Regions from separate parts of the Enterobacter sp. CP102 genome, predicted to be linked through region 2. Evidence: predicted binding sites of a transcription regulator. Region 2 holds the regulator's gene; each other region holds the start of a gene.

Region 1 (4,255 bases), 1.0 Mb from region 2:
GGTAGGTATTACCGATGATAAAGGTCACCGCCATGGTTTCACCCAGTGCACGACCTAAGCCCAGCATAACGCCACCGATCACCCCATTTTTGGTGAACGGAAGGACAATGCGCCAGATAACTTCCCAGGTGGTGCAGCCGATGCCGTAAGCCGACTCTTTCATCATCACCGGGGTTTGTTCGAAGACATCACGCATAACGGCCGCAATGTACGGAATAATCATGATGGCGAGGATCACACCCGCAGCCAGAATACCGATACCGAATGCCGGGCCAGAGAACAGCGCCCCCACAAACGGGATAGAGGACAGAACATTGCCCACCGGCTCCTGGAAGTATTTCGCAAACAGCGGAGCAAAGATAAACAGGCCCCACATGCCGTAAACGATACTTGGGATAGCCGCCAGCAGTTCGATGGCGATACCAAGCGGACGCTTCAGCCAGCCAGGCGCCAGCTCCGTCAGGAACAGGGCAATACCAAAACTGACCGGAACCGCAATCAGCAGAGCGATGAACGAGGTCACCAGCGTGCCGTAAATCGGCACCAGCGCACCGTAGATATCGTTCGGCGCATCCCACTCTTTACTCCACAGGAAGGAGAAACCGAATTTCTGGATGCTCGGCCAGGATGAGAAAATCAGGGACACGATAATGCCACCCAGCAGCAATAGCACAATCAGCGCAGCCAGTTTTACCAGCGCGCTGAAAATCATGTCACCTTTTTTACCCGGAGGGTTAAATGCAGGCTTGGTTGCAGCCATAAATCACTCTTCTGTTTGAGACGTTTTTACGAATATGCCCGGTGGCGCTGACGCTTACCGGGCCTACAGAATAAACCGTAGGGCGGGTAAGCGCAGCGCCACCCGCCATCTTCGTTAAATATATCCTGTTAGTACAGCGCTTTACCGCTGCTGTCTTTCACGTTGGTCTTCCATGCAGCACGAATCTGCTCAACCACGCTATCCGGCAGGCTGGCGTAATCCAGGTCGTTAGCCTGTTTGTTGCCGTTTTTGTATGCCCAGTCGAAGAACTTCAGCACTTCAGTACCCTGCTCAGGTTTCTTCTGCTCTTTGTGAACCAGAATGAACGTGGTAGAGGTGATTGGCCATGCGCCTTCGCCTTTCTGGTTAGTCAGATCCTGTGCAAAGGATTTGCTCCAGTCAGCGCCTTTAGCCGCGTTAGCAAAGTTCTCTTCGGTCGGGCTAACCGGTTTACCGTCAGCTGAAACCAGTTTGGTGTAAGCCAGGTTGTTCTGCTTAGCGTAAGCGTATTCTACGTAACCGATGGAGCCTGGCAGACGCTGTACGAACGCGGCGATACCGTCGTTACCTTTACCGCCCAGACCGGTTGGCCAGTTAACGGTTGAGCCGGAGCCGATTTTAGATTTCCACTCTTCGTTCACTTTCGCCAGGTAGCTGGTGAAGACGAAAGAGGTACCAGAACCATCTGCGCGGCGAACCACAGCGATGTTCTGAGAAGGCAGTTTCAGACCTGGGTTGAGTTTAGCAATTGCTTCATCATCCCATTTTTTGATTTTGCCCAGGTAGATGTCACCCAGGGTTTTGCCGTCCAGCACCAGCTCACCAGACTTCACGCCCGGCAGGTTGATGGCCAGAACCACACCACCTATAACGGTAGGGAACTGGAACAGACCTTCCTGAGCCAGTTTTTCATCAGTCAGTGGAGCATCTGATGCGCCGAAATCAACGGTGTTAGCGGTAATTTGTTTAACGCCACCGGAGGAGCCGATACCCTGGTAGTTAACCTTGTTACCAGTTTCTTTCTGGTAGGTATCTGCCCATTTGGCATACACCGGCGCAGGGAAGGTTGCACCGGCACCAGTCAGGCTTGCTTCTGCGAATACAGAGAAAGCGCTCAGAGATAAGGTCGCGGCGACAACAGTTGCGACAGTGGTACGCATAACTTTCATAATGTCTCCTGCAAGATTTTCGTAAATCGTTGTTTAGTGGCTACGATGAGCAAAATAGGACAAACAGGTGACAGATAAATGTACGAATTATTACAGTTTTATGACACTGAAAATTTCACTTAAAAATCAGCAAAACTAACTTTCAATATCAATATGTTAGCCACAAACATGACAGTTGGTTTTCAGTAATATTTTCTTTATGTGACACTGAAAAAAGTAGCTGAAGATGACAGATTGTCATAAATAAAAACGGGAAAGAGTTGATTAAAAACAAACCGGGAAGGGTAAAAAAGCTCCACCCGAAGGTGGAGCCAGGGAGGATTATTCAACCGTTACAGATTTCGCCAGGTTACGCGGCTGGTCAACGTCGGTGCCTTTGATAAGCGCGACGTGATAAGCCAGTAACTGCAGCGGAACGGTGTAGAAGATAGGTGCAATCACCTCTTCCACATGCGGCATCTCGATGATGTGCATGTTGTCGTTACTGGTGAAACCGGCATCCTTATCAGCAAAGACGTACAGTACGCCGCCACGGGCACGCACTTCTTCAATGTTGGACTTCAGTTTTTCCAGCAGTTCGTTGTTTGGTGCAACGACGATAACCGGCATATCCGCATCTATCAGCGCCAGCGGGCCGTGTTTCAGCTCACCAGCCGCATAGGCTTCTGCGTGGATGTACGAGATCTCTTTCAGCTTCAGCGCGCCTTCCAGCGCAATCGGATACTGATCGCCACGGCCCAGGAACAGGGCGTGGTGTTTGTCAGAGAAATCTTCAGCCAGAGCTTCAATGCGTTTGTCCTGAGACAGCATCTGCTCAATACGGCTCGGCAAAGCCTGCAGGCCATGAACAATGTTCTGCTCAACAGCAGCATCCAGCCCTTTCAGACGCGCCAGTTTCGCCACCAGCATCAGCAGCACGGTCAGCTGCGTAGTGAAAGCTTTCGTCGACGCGACACCAATTTCCGTACCCGCTTTCGTCATCAGCGCCAGGTCGGATTCACGTACCAGCGAAGAGCCAGGTACGTTACAAATCGCAAGAGAGCCTAGATAGCCCAGCTCTTTGGACAGACGCAGCGCCGCCAGGGTATCGGCGGTTTCGCCAGACTGGGAAAGGGTGATCATCAGGCTGTTACGGCGCACAGCGGATTTGCGGTAACGGAATTCAGAGGCGATTTCCACATCGCATGGCACATCCGCCAGCGATTCAAACCAGTAGCGCGACACCATGCCGGAGTTATACGAGGTCCCGCAGGCGACGATCTGAATATGCTCAACCTTCGACAGCAGCTCGTTAGCATTGTCTCCCAACTCGCTCAGATCCACCTCGCCGTGGCTAATGCGCCCGGTCAGGGTGTTTTTGATCGCGTTCGGCTGCTCGTAAATCTCTTTCTGCATGTAGTGACGGTACGCACCTTTATCGCCTGCGTCGTATTGCAGGTTGGATTCAATTTCCTGGCGATTGATCTGCGTACCGGCTTTATCAAAGATAGACACGGAACGGCGCGTCACTTCAGCGATATCGCCCTCTTCCAGGAAGATAAAGCGACGGGTCACTGGCAGCAGTGCCAGCTGATCGGATGCGATGAAGTTTTCGCCCATGCCAAGGCCGATAACCATTGGGCTACCGGAGCGTGCAGCAAGCAGTGTGCTCGGGTCACGGGAATCCATGATCACTGTACCGTATGCGCCGCGCAGCTGAGGAATAGCGCGCAGCACCGCATCACGCAGCGTGCCGCCCTGTTCCAGCTCCCAGTGAACCAGGTGAGCAATAACTTCGGTGTCGGTTTCAGACACGAAGGTATATCCGCGTGCTTTCAGCACTTCACGGAGTGGTTCGTGGTTTTCGATAATGCCGTTATGCACCACCACAATGTGTTCAGACACATGCGGGTGTGCGTTACCTTCGGAGGGTTCGCCATGCGTCGCCCAGCGGGTATGCGCAATACCGGTGCCGCCGTGTAGCGGGTGTTCTTCCGCCGCTTGCGCCAGGATCTGCACTTTACCCAGACGACGCAAACGGGTCATTTGACCTTCTGCATCCACCACAGCCAGACCAGCAGAGTCATAGCCACGGTATTCCAGACGACGTAAACCTTCGAGAAGGATTTCAGCAATATCACGCTGCGCAACTGCTCCAACAATTCCACACATAGTTAGATTTCCTGATTATGGCGTTTTGCCATGCGTTGTCGCTGACCTGTTGTTGCCCTTTTTTGGGCGCCCCGAGCCTTGTAGAGAGTGGGGTTATATTTATGGGTACTGCTGGTGGGGGGAGATATATATTTATCTCCTCACCCGGGTTTGCCTGATGACACCTACGCCTTAT
Region 2 (4,255 bases):
GTAAGCCACTGAAAGGTTTGCTGTTGAATCTGCTGTTGCGCCAGCAGGGTTTGCTCTTCGTCAGTAAGTACCTGCAAACTTTGCTGCAACTGCTGTTGCTGCTCTTCACTCAACAGCACCACGCCAGCAGCCTGGGCCTCGCACATCTCCAGGGCGCTGCGGGCCGCTTTGTGTTGTTCATATACCCGCGCTGAAATCTGGCCGTAGATCTCGGTGCCGGTGAGTTCTTCCAGCAGCTCGGCGCGATCGCCGGGTTTCGCATTAAGAAAGGCAGCAAATTGCCCCTGAGAAAGCAGCATCGAGCGGGTAAAACGATCGTAATCCAGACCCGTCAGGGCAGCGGTTTGTTCAAGTTTGTCCGTCACTTTATCGGCAAGGATTTTACCGTCTTCACAGCGCGCCAGCTCCACGCGCGGGGCCTGTAAGTTGCCATCTGGCTGGTTACGCGCCCGGTTCTGGCTCCAGAAAGCCCGGTAAGCCGTGCCTTTTACTTCAAACTCTACTTCCGCCAGACACTCGGCCGTATCGCGCGTCATCAGGTCATTTTGCGCCTGAGAGACTTTTTGCAGGCGCGGCGTTTCGTGGTACAGCGCAAGGCAAATGGCATCCAGCAGCGTGGTTTTACCCGCTCCGGTAGCGCCGGTAATGGCAAATAAACCGTTGCTGGCAAAAGGCTCAGCGGTAAAGTCGATTTTCCACTCACCCTTGAGTGAGTTGAGGTTTTTCAGACGCAGGCTCAGGATTTTCATGCGTTCTCTTCCTCGTCATTCAGTGCGTGCAGCGTATGGGTGAACAGCTCGTTCAGCCGGGCGCGTTTTGCATCATCCATCTCTTCCTGGGCCAGTCGGCGTTCAAATACCTCCTCGACCTTCAGCTCGCTGAGCGTTTCGCGCTGAGCGCTCAACAGGATTTTCTCGCGCTGTTCGCGGCTACGGCGCACCAGCAGCACCTCGACGGGCAAATCTTCCGTTAAGGCCTGAATTTTACGCTGCATATCATGCAGATATTCATCGGTGGTGATTTCGATATCCAGCCAGACCAGCGGTTCTTGCGCCGCGCCGCGCCACTGTTCAAGCTGGACGGTGATGGCCGCCAGGTCACCTTTGAGTACCGCAAGCGGCTGGGTGACCGGGACGTCCAGCATATCGACGGCGCTGAGTTTGCCAGCGGTAAACGTCACCAGATGTACGGATTTGGCTTTGCCTGTTTCGTCAAAACTCAGGGAAATGGGGGAGCCGCAATAGCGAATATGTTCGCTGCCGCCAATCATCTGCGCGCGGTGAATATGCCCCAGCGCGATGTAATCCGCAGGCGGGAAGTTTTGCGCCGGGAAAGCATCAAGCGTGCCGATATAAATGTCACGTACCGCGTCACTTTTACTGGCTCCAACGGTGGTCAGATGCCCGGTAGCAATCACGGGAATCGCCTGTTCACCGCGAAGGGCGCAAGCTTCTTCATACTGTTGGTGGTAGTAGTCGGTGATGCTCTGCAACAGGTGCTGCTGCTTCTCACCGCCGGAAAGCCCGGACTGGCTCTGAACGATATCTCGCGGACGTAAAAAAGGCACCGGACACAGCACCGCGCCCGGCGTCCCGTCGCGCTTTTTCAGGATCTGCGGGGCGTGCCCGGCGCTGGCAACGACCGTCGTATTGAGGAACGCGAGGATGTCGCGGGATTCATTCAGCGTTGCCACGGAGTCGTGGTTACCCGCAACAATCACCAGATGACAGCCGGTTTGCTGTAAGTTAACGACAAAACGGTTATACAGTTCACGCGCATAGCTTGGCGGTTGCCCGGTATCAAAAATATCACCGGCAACGATGATGGCATCAACCTGATGCGCCTGGGCAGTTTCCAGCAGCCAGTTCAGGAAGGCTTCATGTTCAGCGGCGCGGCTTTTGCTGTAAAAATTTTGACCCAGATGCCAGTCCGAGGTGTGAAGTATGCGCATAACGGTTCCGTGGCAAAAAAATGAGGATAGGATTATAAACTTTCAGAGAACGGAAAATAACCGCTGTAATAAAACAACAGTTTGCCATTTATAGTGGGAATGTTTTTCATAAATCTGTCATAAATCTGACGCATAATGACGCCGCATTACAAACTTGTAACTTAAATAAGATAAGACAGGGCAAAGTATGGCGAGACGTATTCTGGTCGTAGAAGATGAAGCTCCGATCCGTGAAATGGTGTGCTTCGTGCTCGAACAAAATGGCTTTCAGCCGGTAGAAGCTGAAGATTATGACAGCGCGGTGAATCAACTTAACGAACCCTGGCCTGATTTGATTTTGCTTGACTGGATGCTGCCTGGCGGCTCGGGATTGCAGTTCATCAAACACATTAAACGTGAAGCGATGACCCGCGATATTCCGGTTGTCATGCTCACGGCGCGCGGTGAAGAAGAAGATCGCGTGCGCGGTCTGGAAACGGGCGCTGACGATTACATCACTAAACCGTTCTCACCTAAAGAACTGGTTGCCCGTATTAAAGCGGTGATGCGCCGTATTTCGCCGATGGCGGTGGAAGAGGTGATTGAGATGCAGGGCTTAAGTCTTGATCCAACGTCACACCGCGTCATGACCGGCGAAAACCCACTCGATATGGGGCCAACCGAATTCAAGCTGTTGCACTTCTTTATGACCCACCCAGAGCGCGTCTACAGCCGCGAGCAGTTGCTGAATAACGTCTGGGGGACTAACGTCTATGTCGAAGACCGGACGGTTGATGTCCATATTCGCCGCTTGCGTAAAGCGCTGGAGCTGAGCGGCCACGATCGTATGGTGCAGACGGTCCGCGGCACGGGTTATCGTTTTTCGACCCGTTTCTGAACAATGACAGGAGTGTGACGCGTGCTGGAACGTCTGTCATGGAAAAGGCTCGTTTTTGAACTCATTCTTTGTTGTATCCCGGCCCTCATTCTGGGGGCATTTGTGGGACATTTGCCGTGGTTTTTACTGGCAGCGGTCACCGGGTTGCTGATCTGGCATTTCTGGAACTTACTGCGCCTTTCCTGGTGGCTGTGGGTTGACCGCAGTATGACGCCTCCGCCGGGAAGCGGAAGCTGGGAGCCGCTGCTTTACGGCCTGCACCAGATGCAGATGCGTAATAAAAAGCGCCGTCGTGAGCTGGGTAGCCTGATCAAACGTTTTCGCAGTGGCGCGGAGTCGCTGCCGGATGCGGTCATTCTGACCACTGAAGAAGGGACTATCTTCTGGTGTAACGGCCTGGCACAACAGCTGCTTGGCCTGCGCTGGCCGGATGATAATGGCCAGAATATCCTTAACCTTCTGCGTTACCCTGAATTCACGCTGTATCTGAAAAAACGCGACTTTACCCGCCCGCATAATCTGAAACTGAACAATGGTCGTCACCTTGAGATCCGCGTGATGCCCTACAGCGACCAGCAGTGGCTAATGGTGGCGCGCGACGTTACGCAGATGCACCAGCTGGAAGGGGCGCGACGTAATTTCTTTGCCAACGTCAGCCACGAGCTACGCACGCCGTTAACGGTGCTCCAGGGCTATCTGGAGATGATGCAGGAGCAAACGCTGGAAGGCGCGCCACGCGAGAAAGCGCTGCATACCATGCGTGAGCAAACGCACCGGATGGAAGGGCTGGTGAAACAGCTTCTGACCTTATCGAAAATAGAGGCCGCTCCGACGCTTGCGTTGAATGACACTATCGACGTGCCGATGATGCTGCGCGTCGTCGAGCGTGAAGCGCAGACCTTAAGCCATAAAAAACATCAACTGACCTTTGAGGTTGATAATGGCCTGAAAGTGCTGGGCAGTGAGGATGAGCTGCGTAGCGCCATTTCTAACCTGGTCTATAACGCGGTGAATCATACGCCGGAAGGGACGCATATTGTGGTGCGCTGGCAATATACCCCGACAGGTGCCGAGTTTAGCGTTGAGGACAACGGACCGGGCATTTCACCGGAACACCTGCCTCGCCTGACCGAGCGTTTCTATCGAGTGGATAAAGCACGCTCGCGACAGACCGGAGGAAGTGGTCTGGGGCTGGCGATTGTGAAACATGCGGTCAATCACCATGAAAGTCGTCTCGATATTCAAAGTACGCTGGGGAAGGGAACCCGTTTCAGTTTCGTTATCCCGGAACGATTAATTGCCAAAAAAATCGCCTGACAACAGGCGTGTCAGTTTTCCTTTCCACGGGCCAGCCATTGCTGGCCCGTTTGCTTTGCGGTCAAGTGAAACCTGAATGAATTTTATACGTCTGATGTTTTTTTGTTCGC
Region 3 (4,255 bases), 1.3 Mb from region 2:
CAGCGCCCTGTGCGGCCTGGTCGTGGTCAGTATGATTGCGTTGATGATTTGGCACTGAGCATAAAAAAAGCGGGCCAGTTTCCTGGCCCGCTTTTTTGTTGCGCTTAACGAATTAAATCAGCTTCAGCGCAATCCAGTACAAACCACCAGACAGCAGGATGGATGCCGGGAGTGTGAACACCCAGGCCATCAGAATGTTGGTCACGGTTTTGCGTTGCAGACCGCCACCGTCAACAATCATGGTACCCGCCACGGAGGAAGAGAGTACGTGTGTCGTGGACACTGGCATCCCGGTGTAGCTCGCCAGACCGATAGAAACTGCCGCCGTCATCTGCGCGGACATACCCTGCGCATACGTCATGCCTTTCTTACCAATCTTCTCGCCGATGGTGGTTGCCACACGGCGCCAGCCAATCATCGTACCGATACCCAGTGCCAGCGCTACCGCCATGATGATCCAGATTGGCGCGTACTCAATGGTATTGAGCATATCGCCTTTCAGTTTCTTCAGCAGTCGCTGGTCGTCAGCGCTTGCGCCTGGCTGTTTCGCCACTTTATCCGTCACATCAGAGATGCAAAGCATAATGCGACGCAGCTGACCGCGCTGCTCAACGGTGAGTTTGTCGTAGCTTTCGATATCGCCCAGCATACCTTTCGCACGTTCCAGCGCGTTAATCGCATTCGCCGGATGGCAATGGAATTCGCCAGGTGCGGTGGTTGCGCCCGCCTCAGGTGAAGGGATCAGCTGGTCAACACCGGTCGCTTGCTTCAGCAGCTCAGGGTGCTGCTGGAAGTAAATTTCGACGTTGTTCACGGCATCACGAGTACGCGTGATTTCGTAACCGGAAGCATTCATGTTGACCACAAAGCCTGCCGGAGCAACACCAATCAGTACCAGCATCACCAGACCAATACCTTTCTGACCATCGTTCGCGCCGTGTGAGAAGGCCACGCCGATAGCGGAAAGGATCAGGGCAATACGCGTCCAGAATGGTGGTTTTTTCTTGCCGTCTTTCTTCTCACGCTCTGCCGGTGTCAGGTGAATACGGGAGCGTTTTTTAGTATTGCTCCAGTAACGACGCAGGATGAAAATCAATCCACCTGCTACCACCAGACCCACGATAGGTGAGACGATAAGTGAGGCAAAAATCCCAATCACTTTCGGGATGTTCAGCGCATCAACAACCGATGTACCGGTCATCAGGGCGTTCGTTAACCCAATACCGATAATCGCGCCGATGAGGGTGTGAGAACTGGATGCAGGCAGGCCGAAATACCAGGTACCGAGGTTCCAGATAATTGCAGCAAGCAGCATTGAGAACACCATAGCAAGGCCATGGCCAGAACTAACGTTAAGCAGCAGATCCGTTGGCAACATATGCACGATGGCATACGCAACGCTCAGTCCGCCCAGGAGGACACCAAAAAAGTTAAATACCGCCGCCATAACAACCGCAAGTTGCGATTGCATTGCGCGAGTGTAGATAACCGTTGCTACTGCGTTTGCAGTGTCGTGGAAGCCGTTGATTGCTTCGTAAAACAGAACAAAAACCAGTGCAAGCAATAATAAAAGCCCGGTATGTAAATCCAGGCCAGCAAACAAATGTAGCATAGGACGTTACGCCATTTTGAGGACATGAACGCGGCGCATTATCCAGGACAAATGCGCAACGGGCAAAGTGAAATATAGCTTTTTTTTGATATTCCTTCGGCTTTGTTGGGCTTAGGTAAAGAAATATATTTTATATTTCAAATATATGACTGATATCTGGCTTATTTGCGCTGGTGCGACCACAGCGGAAACTTTACAATCCGCGCAGTTAACGAAGAGGGTTTTGACGTGGAAAGGTTTGATGCCGTTGTGATTGGGGCCGGTGCGGCGGGTATGTTTTGTGCGGCAATGGCCGGGCAAGCGGGCCGTCGGGTACTGCTGCTGGATAATGGTAAAAAACCTGGACGCAAGATCCTGATGTCTGGCGGGGGCCGCTGCAACTTTACCAATTTGTATGTCGAACCCGCGGCGTATTTGAGTCAAAACCGTCATTTTTGCAAATCTGCGCTGGCGCGCTATACCCAGTGGGATTTTATCGATCTGGTGGGTAAACACGGCATCGCCTGGCACGAAAAAACGCTGGGTCAGCTGTTTTGCGATGACTCCGCCCAGCAGATTGTCGATATGCTGGTGGCCGAGTGTGAAAAAGGCGGTGTGGTGACGCGCCTGCGCACGGAAGTGCTGGAAGTATCGCGCGATGAGCAAGGCTATACGCTGCAACTGAACGGTGAAACCGTCAGCGCGGATAACCTGGTGATTGCCAGCGGTGGGCTGTCGATGCCGGGGCTGGGGGCATCACCGTTTGGCTACAAGATTGCAGAACAGTTTGGCCTGAAGGTGCTGCCTACACGTGCCGGGCTGGTGCCGTTTACGCTGCATAAGCCGTTACTTGAACAACTTCAGACGCTCTCTGGCGTCTCTGTTCCCTCCGTTATTACTGCCGAAGATGGCACGGTATTTCGTGAAAACCTGCTCTTCACCCATCGCGGGCTTTCCGGTCCGGCGGTGTTGCAGATCTCCAGCTACTGGCAGCCGGGCGAGTTTGTGACGGTCAATCTGGTGCCTGATTGCGATCTGGAAAGCTTCCTGAACGAGCAGCGCAATGCGCATCCAAATCAAAGCCTGAAAAATACGCTGGCGATGCAGTTGCCGAAACGTCTGGTTGAGTGTTTGCAGGTGTTAGGGCAGGTGCCGGATGTGTCCCTTAAGCAGCTTAACAGCCGCGATCAGCAGGCGCTGGTCGATACTCTGACAAACTGGCGTGTGCAACCCAATGGTACCGAAGGCTACCGTACCGCAGAGGTGACGCTTGGCGGCGTCGATACCGATGGGCTCTCCTCGCGTACCATGGAAGCGCGTAACGTACCGGGTCTCTATTTTATTGGTGAAGTGATGGACGTCACCGGCTGGCTTGGCGGGTATAACTTCCAGTGGGCGTGGGCGAGCGCATGGGCGTGCGCACAGGCTCTGGCAGAGAAATAATCACCCTACGCAATTATTGCACCAACATTTCCCCGGCTTTCCACTAAGCTTCGACTCAGAAAAGCAATTTCAGGTGCCCCGCTGCGTTCAGCGGGGCAATCTTCTCTTTCTCAGTCAGAGCCCCTTTCATGCAGCTACTCAGCATCATTATTTTGCTCACGCTTACCGTGGTTATCCATTCGCTGTGGATGTTTTGCGTTTTAAAATTCATAAATCTGGAGGTCGATTCCGCGGTACGTGTTGTGCTGCGCAATGTCGGCATTGTGATTTCTATGATCTTCGCCCATCTTCTCGAAGCCGGGTTATTTGCTGCGTTCTACTTTGTGATAGAGGCCTTTAACGACTGGAACACCAGCTTCTATTTTTCTTTGGTGAGCTACGCCACGGTGGGATATGGCGATGTGACGCTGCCGCAACACTGGCGGCTGATTGGTGGGCTGGAAGGGCTGGTGGGGGCCCTGATGGTGGGCTGGTCAGTGGCGGTACTGGTGGCCGTGCTCCAGCGGCTCCGTGGCATGAGCGCCTAATCGAAAGATGCGCCTACCCCTTGTAGTAAGGTAAAGTACGTTTCCTTGCGCGGCCGATAAGGCTGCGGCTTTGAGGGTGAAAGGCTGATAAACAGCCCATCCTTTTCTACTTCTGGTTTTAACCAGTCTGCATGGTTAGTGTTTTGTCTTCAAAAAGGGTTGTGTATGTCTTCTGCTCATCTCGGTTTCCCGACTGAAACCGTTGTTGTCTTTGTGGTGATGGCTGTAGGGGCGATGTTTATCGACCTCTTCATGCACCGTCACGATAAACCTGTCTCGCTGAAAAGCGCCGCCATGTGGTCTATTTTCTGGGTCCTGATGGCGATGGCGTTCGCCGGGTTCCTCTATGTGCATCATGGCGCGGAGATGGCGAGCCTGTTCCTGACCGGTTATGCGCTGGAAGAGGTGCTGTCGGTCGATAACTTGTTTGTCATGATGGCGATTTTTGCCTGGTTCGGCGTGCCGGATAAGTACCGCCACCGCGTGCTTTACTGGGGTGTGCTGGGGGCGATTGTCTTCCGCGGTATTTTCGTCGCCATTGGGACCAGCCTGCTGAGTCTGGGGCCCTACGTTGAGGTCATTTTCGCGCTGGTCGTTGGCTGGACGGCACTGATGATGCTCAGACGTAATGAAGAGAGTGACGAGGTTGAAGATTACTCCGGCCATCTGGCCTACCGTCTGGTGAAACGCTTTT
Region 4 (4,255 bases), 380 kb from region 2:
TTTCCACTGGGCTTTATCGACGTGCTGAACGATCTGTTCCCCGCCAAGCTGCCCCTGGGAGACGCACCAGTCGGTTGAGAGCGACAGCGGCTGCGACCAGAGCTGGCCCATTTTGTAGCATTGGTCTACCCAGACGAAGTTATCGCGTGGGGCGAAATCGGCCAGCTGGTAACGCAGTGGCGCAGAGTATTCACTTTCCGGCAGCGGCTCTACGCGGTTATCCGACACGCGAAGCAGCAGCGGCAGGCGGAAATGGCTGCCCGAGAAGGCAATCATGCCTTTCTGCTGATCGATGGTGAAGTCTTTCATCTCTTTCGGGAAGTTCCACAGGCGGATGATATCCGGCTTCCACGCGAGGATTTTTTCCTTCATGTTGAGGAACACTTCCGACAGCGACTGCCCGGACAGGGTGCTGCGGCCCAGGCCAATAAAGTTATCGCCGCCCAGGATATCCAGCACGGTGGCGCCGTTATCCATCGAGTTACGTTTGGTGGCAATCACCTCCTGCTGCGGCTGGTCGCCACGCAGAATGAAGAACAGATTGCTACGGTCCTGTTTGTTGAGCTCATCCCATGCGCTGTTTTTCATCGCCAGATGGTCAGAAGAGACAACAATCACCGTATTTTTAAAATAGGGTGAGGCTTTGATTTTATCGACCAGCGCGGCGATATGTTCCTGGCTGCACGTTACGGCGCTAAAGGACTTATTGTTTTTACCGTCGATTTCGTAGCTTTTGCGCTGACAGGTGCGGGACACAAATCCGTCAGGATGGTGTGTATCTACCGTCAGGGCGAATAGAGAGAAGCGTTGGCCTGAGCGGGAAAGTTCTTCGAATTTCTTCCAGGTTTCATCCAGCACGGTGTCGTCGTAGAAGCCCCAGTCGTTACGATAGGTGGGGTCAGCTACCGTGGTTTTTAACTCTTCTGAGCCATAAAGATGATCAAAACCGTGTGATTTCAGGAATACGTCTTTCCCGGCAAAACGCAGGTTAGCGCCCTGCACGAAATAGTTTTCGTAGCCGGAGTTTTTCAGGATATCGCCAAGACAGATGTTCTGCGGGAAGAAGCTCGACATGGATGCCGACGCGTTGCCTTCAAACGGGGCAAACAGCGGAATACCACACTGGGAAGCGACCATCCCGGCGATGGTGTAATCGGTGCCAGGTAACTGCATGGTGTGGCTGAAATCAAGACCTTCGTCTTTCAGCGGGCCAAGGTCGGGAGTCAGGTTCGGGAACGCGTCGTTATCAAAGTAGGTCCGCTCCAGGCTTTCACCGTAGATGTAGACCAGATTGAGCTTCGGACTGGCGATTTTCTTCGACGGCTCTTTATAGTAGGCAGCAAAATCAGGATCGCCATCGCGCGACTGGGATTTGACCAGCTCGGTGATTTGGTGGAAGGCCGGGCTGGCATCCACTGAGGCCAGTGCCAGGAACAGCGCCAGCAGGCTGTAGCCAAAATGGTGGGGATGATGCCGGCGACGACGCAGCACCCAGGCAAGCGCACTGAAGATGACGACCAGCGATACCACAATACCCAGGCCTGGAAGTATGTACTTACCAACACCAGCGCCGGTCAGGCTGTTCGTCAGAGTATAAAGCACCGCGTCATTAATGCCGTCGCCCGTAAAGTAATCGCTCGCATATAAGGTAATGTTGAGAACAATAAAAATACCAAGCACCACCAGCGTGGCGATAAACCACCAGGTGTTGCGTCCGGCTTTCCAGGCGTAAACGCCCACGGAGGCAAGAAAAAGGGTTAGGGACATTAACTCTGACAACAGCATATCCTCATGACGCCAGGCGCTTAGCTGGCTAACTGGTTATTTTTTGGTAATACAATGTAATTGCGATGTCGTTTAGCTGCAATTTTAGTGTCACTAAAATGTGCTGTTGTTAGGATTTGGTTTAGAAAACCAATTTTTTGAAGGCAGTCGCATCCTGGCTGGCGGACGCTGAGACTGTGGCAGGTGGTGAAAATGCTCATTTAGCGCCGCGTTGTAAGACTAACGTATTAAACACGGCGTGTTGTGGCAGAAAATGGGGTCGATCAGGAGATGAAATTCATACCCTGTTTCAGCACCAGATCGCAGGCTTTGGTTTTCACTTCTTTCGCCAGCGAGGAGTTACCGAGGGTGCTGAGGTTAAGCTGCTGGCCGTTTTGCGCATTCAGCAGGCCCTGAATACCGTCCATATAGTTGGTATCTTGTTTCTGCTCCTGCGTATCCAGACCCAGTTTGCCAAGCACCTGGTTTTTAATGTTCTGGGTGTCGGTCACGGAAGCCAGTTTTTGCTTCGCGCAATATTCCAGAATACCTGCCGCGTTGTTCATGGTGCCCGCGCTCAGGCTCTGGCTGCTGCTACCTAACAGGCTGGTGAGGGAAGAGGCGGACAGGCCACCCTGAGAGCTACTGCTCTCTTTAGTAAGCTCGTTGGCGGCGCTGGTCAGTGAATCTTGCCATGATGCTGCCTGCGCAACGCCGGATACCAGCAGCGCGCCTAATACTGTGCTGAGAAGAATGTGTTTTTTCATAATTGCTTACCCGAACAAAGCCCGTTTTGGGCCGAAAGTGGAGTCAGTATATACCTCTTGTCGCGCCGGTATTTCTGGGAAATTTCCTAATACTCTTTGCCGGTAACGCGGCTGCGATAACTATCCCAGTCAAAGATGACATACAGGCTGTTACCGAGCTTCATACGATCCATCACGCGTTCACCCAGCAGACGGGTCATTTCGTCGATATTGTGGTTAGTCAGCATCCCGGTCGGGCGTTTTGACGAAGAGCGGCGGTCGACAATCTGGTTGATGATCACCTTTTCGTAGCGGGATTCAGTCTGAACGCCAATCTCATCAATGACCAGTAAATCGACGTTACTCAGGTCGTTAAGCAGCTGTTCTTCGCTGGTTTCACGGTTGCTGAAGGTGTCTTTCATGGCGGACATGATATCGGCCACGGTGATAATCAGCACCGATTTACCGCGCAGCAGCAGCTCGTTACAGATGGCGGCGGCAAGATGATTTTTCCCGGTGCCGGGCTTACCGCTGAAAATGAAGCTGGCGATATTACCGTCGAATTCGTCCACATATTGACGTGCGGCGGCCAGGGCATTCATCTGCCCCTGTGATTCCACTTTGTAGTTATCAAACGAGCAGTTCTGGTGCAGCGGGCGGATGCCGGAGCGGTTGAACGTGCGCTGCATTTTCATGGCCCGGTTTTCACGGGCGAGGGCAGCGGCGCGGATCTCACCTTGCTCTTTCTGCCAGGCCAGCAGCTCTTCGCCGGTCGTAAACGCGGGTTTGACGTTGGCAGGCATCATTTTTTGCAGACGTTTCATCAGGTCGCCGACGTTTTTCATTTAGCACCTCGGAATCCATTGGGGATCTGTTTGTCTGGCTCTGAAAAGGCGTTGATATCGCGTTTTGGCTGGCCACCGTTGCTGGCGCGGTTCATCTGAATGCTGCGCGCAAGTTTTTGCTGCCACTGGACATGGTGGAACACTTTGCCTTCAGCCTGCCAGTAAGCGGTGAATGCCGCCAGCTCTTCGGGGGTAACGGTTTGCGCGAGCGCAATTCCCCATAACGCGGCCTGGCGCTGGAAATCCGCATCTGGTTGCCATCCGGCGTACATGGCAAATTTCCCCATCGGTACGGCGACCGGGGCGCTGCCTGGCTCTTCAAAGAACTGGTTATCCAGAGCCACATCGCTCACCGGACGCGACAGACGCGCTTCGAGATCCAACAGGTGCGCCAGACGTTCAGGCGTGATCGCATAAAACGCGGGAGCGTTATCAGCGAATACCGCGAGCGTGCCGTTTTCGGCGTTGGTCAGTACACCACGGGGATCGTGCATAAACGCATCGATACCCGCAATGCTGGTGGTCAGGATTCTGGAAGACATAACACTTTCTCTACTGATTACTACGGGCGTGATATGGGCTTATGGTAGCACAGAGAGGAATAGGGGATGGAGGGGGAAAGTAGAGGTAACCCTCTCCCACCGGGGAGGGGGTTCCAATCGGTCGTGATTACGCGATGATATTCAGCGTCACGTCGATATTGCCGCGAGTGGCGTTAGAGTACGGGCAAACAATGTGTGCAGCATCAACCAGTTTTTTCGCTTCGGCTGCATCCATACCTTCAACGTGAATGTTAAGTTTTGCTTCGATACCAAAACCGGTTGGCAGCGGGCCAATACCTACTTCGCCTTCGATAAATGCATCTTTCGGCAGGGAGAATTTATCGCGGGCTGCAACAAA

What was found. The regulator PhoB, encoded in region 2, activates phosphate uptake and scavenging genes when phosphate is short. The targets are predictions, from matches to a motif close to CTGTCATAAAACTGNCNNAT.
Region 1: a site for PhoB is predicted at 2,017-2,036, ahead of pstS (phosphate ABC transporter substrate-binding protein PstS). Genes of this name have one in related genera too.
Region 3: a site for PhoB is predicted at 1,745-1,764, ahead of pitA (inorganic phosphate transporter PitA). Genes of this name have one in related genera too.
Region 4: a site for PhoB is predicted at 1,994-2,013, ahead of opgB (phosphatidylglycerol--membrane-oligosaccharide glycerophosphotransferase). Genes of this name have one in related genera too.

The regions. Positions count from the first base shown of each region.
Region 1 is NZ_CP104014.1:4,764,040-4,768,294, reverse strand. It holds gene pstC (phosphate ABC transporter permease PstC) at 1-760, opposite strand, end outside; gene pstS (phosphate ABC transporter substrate-binding protein PstS) at 889-1,929, opposite strand; gene glmS (glutamine--fructose-6-phosphate transaminase (isomerizing)) at 2,251-4,080, opposite strand.
Region 2 is NZ_CP104014.1:1,003,560-1,007,814, forward strand. It holds gene sbcC (exonuclease subunit SbcC) at 1-749, opposite strand, end outside; gene sbcD (exonuclease subunit SbcD) at 746-1,951, opposite strand; gene phoB (phosphate response regulator transcription factor PhoB) at 2,139-2,828, shown strand; gene phoR (phosphate regulon sensor histidine kinase PhoR) at 2,850-4,145, shown strand.
Region 3 is NZ_CP104014.1:4,471,048-4,475,302, reverse strand. It holds gene uspB (universal stress protein UspB) at 1-58, shown strand, start outside; gene pitA (inorganic phosphate transporter PitA) at 113-1,612, opposite strand; gene N1249_RS21195 (NAD(P)/FAD-dependent oxidoreductase) at 1,841-3,034, shown strand; gene N1249_RS21190 (potassium channel family protein) at 3,163-3,561, shown strand; gene N1249_RS21185 (TerC/Alx family metal homeostasis membrane protein) at 3,727-4,255, shown strand, end outside.
Region 4 is NZ_CP104014.1:627,625-631,879, forward strand. It holds gene opgB (phosphatidylglycerol--membrane-oligosaccharide glycerophosphotransferase) at 1-1,779, opposite strand, end outside; gene N1249_RS02975 (DUF2501 domain-containing protein) at 2,049-2,531, opposite strand; gene dnaC (DNA replication protein DnaC) at 2,618-3,355, opposite strand; gene dnaT (primosomal protein DnaT) at 3,352-3,897, opposite strand; gene N1249_RS02990 (organic hydroperoxide resistance protein) at 4,025-4,255, opposite strand, start outside.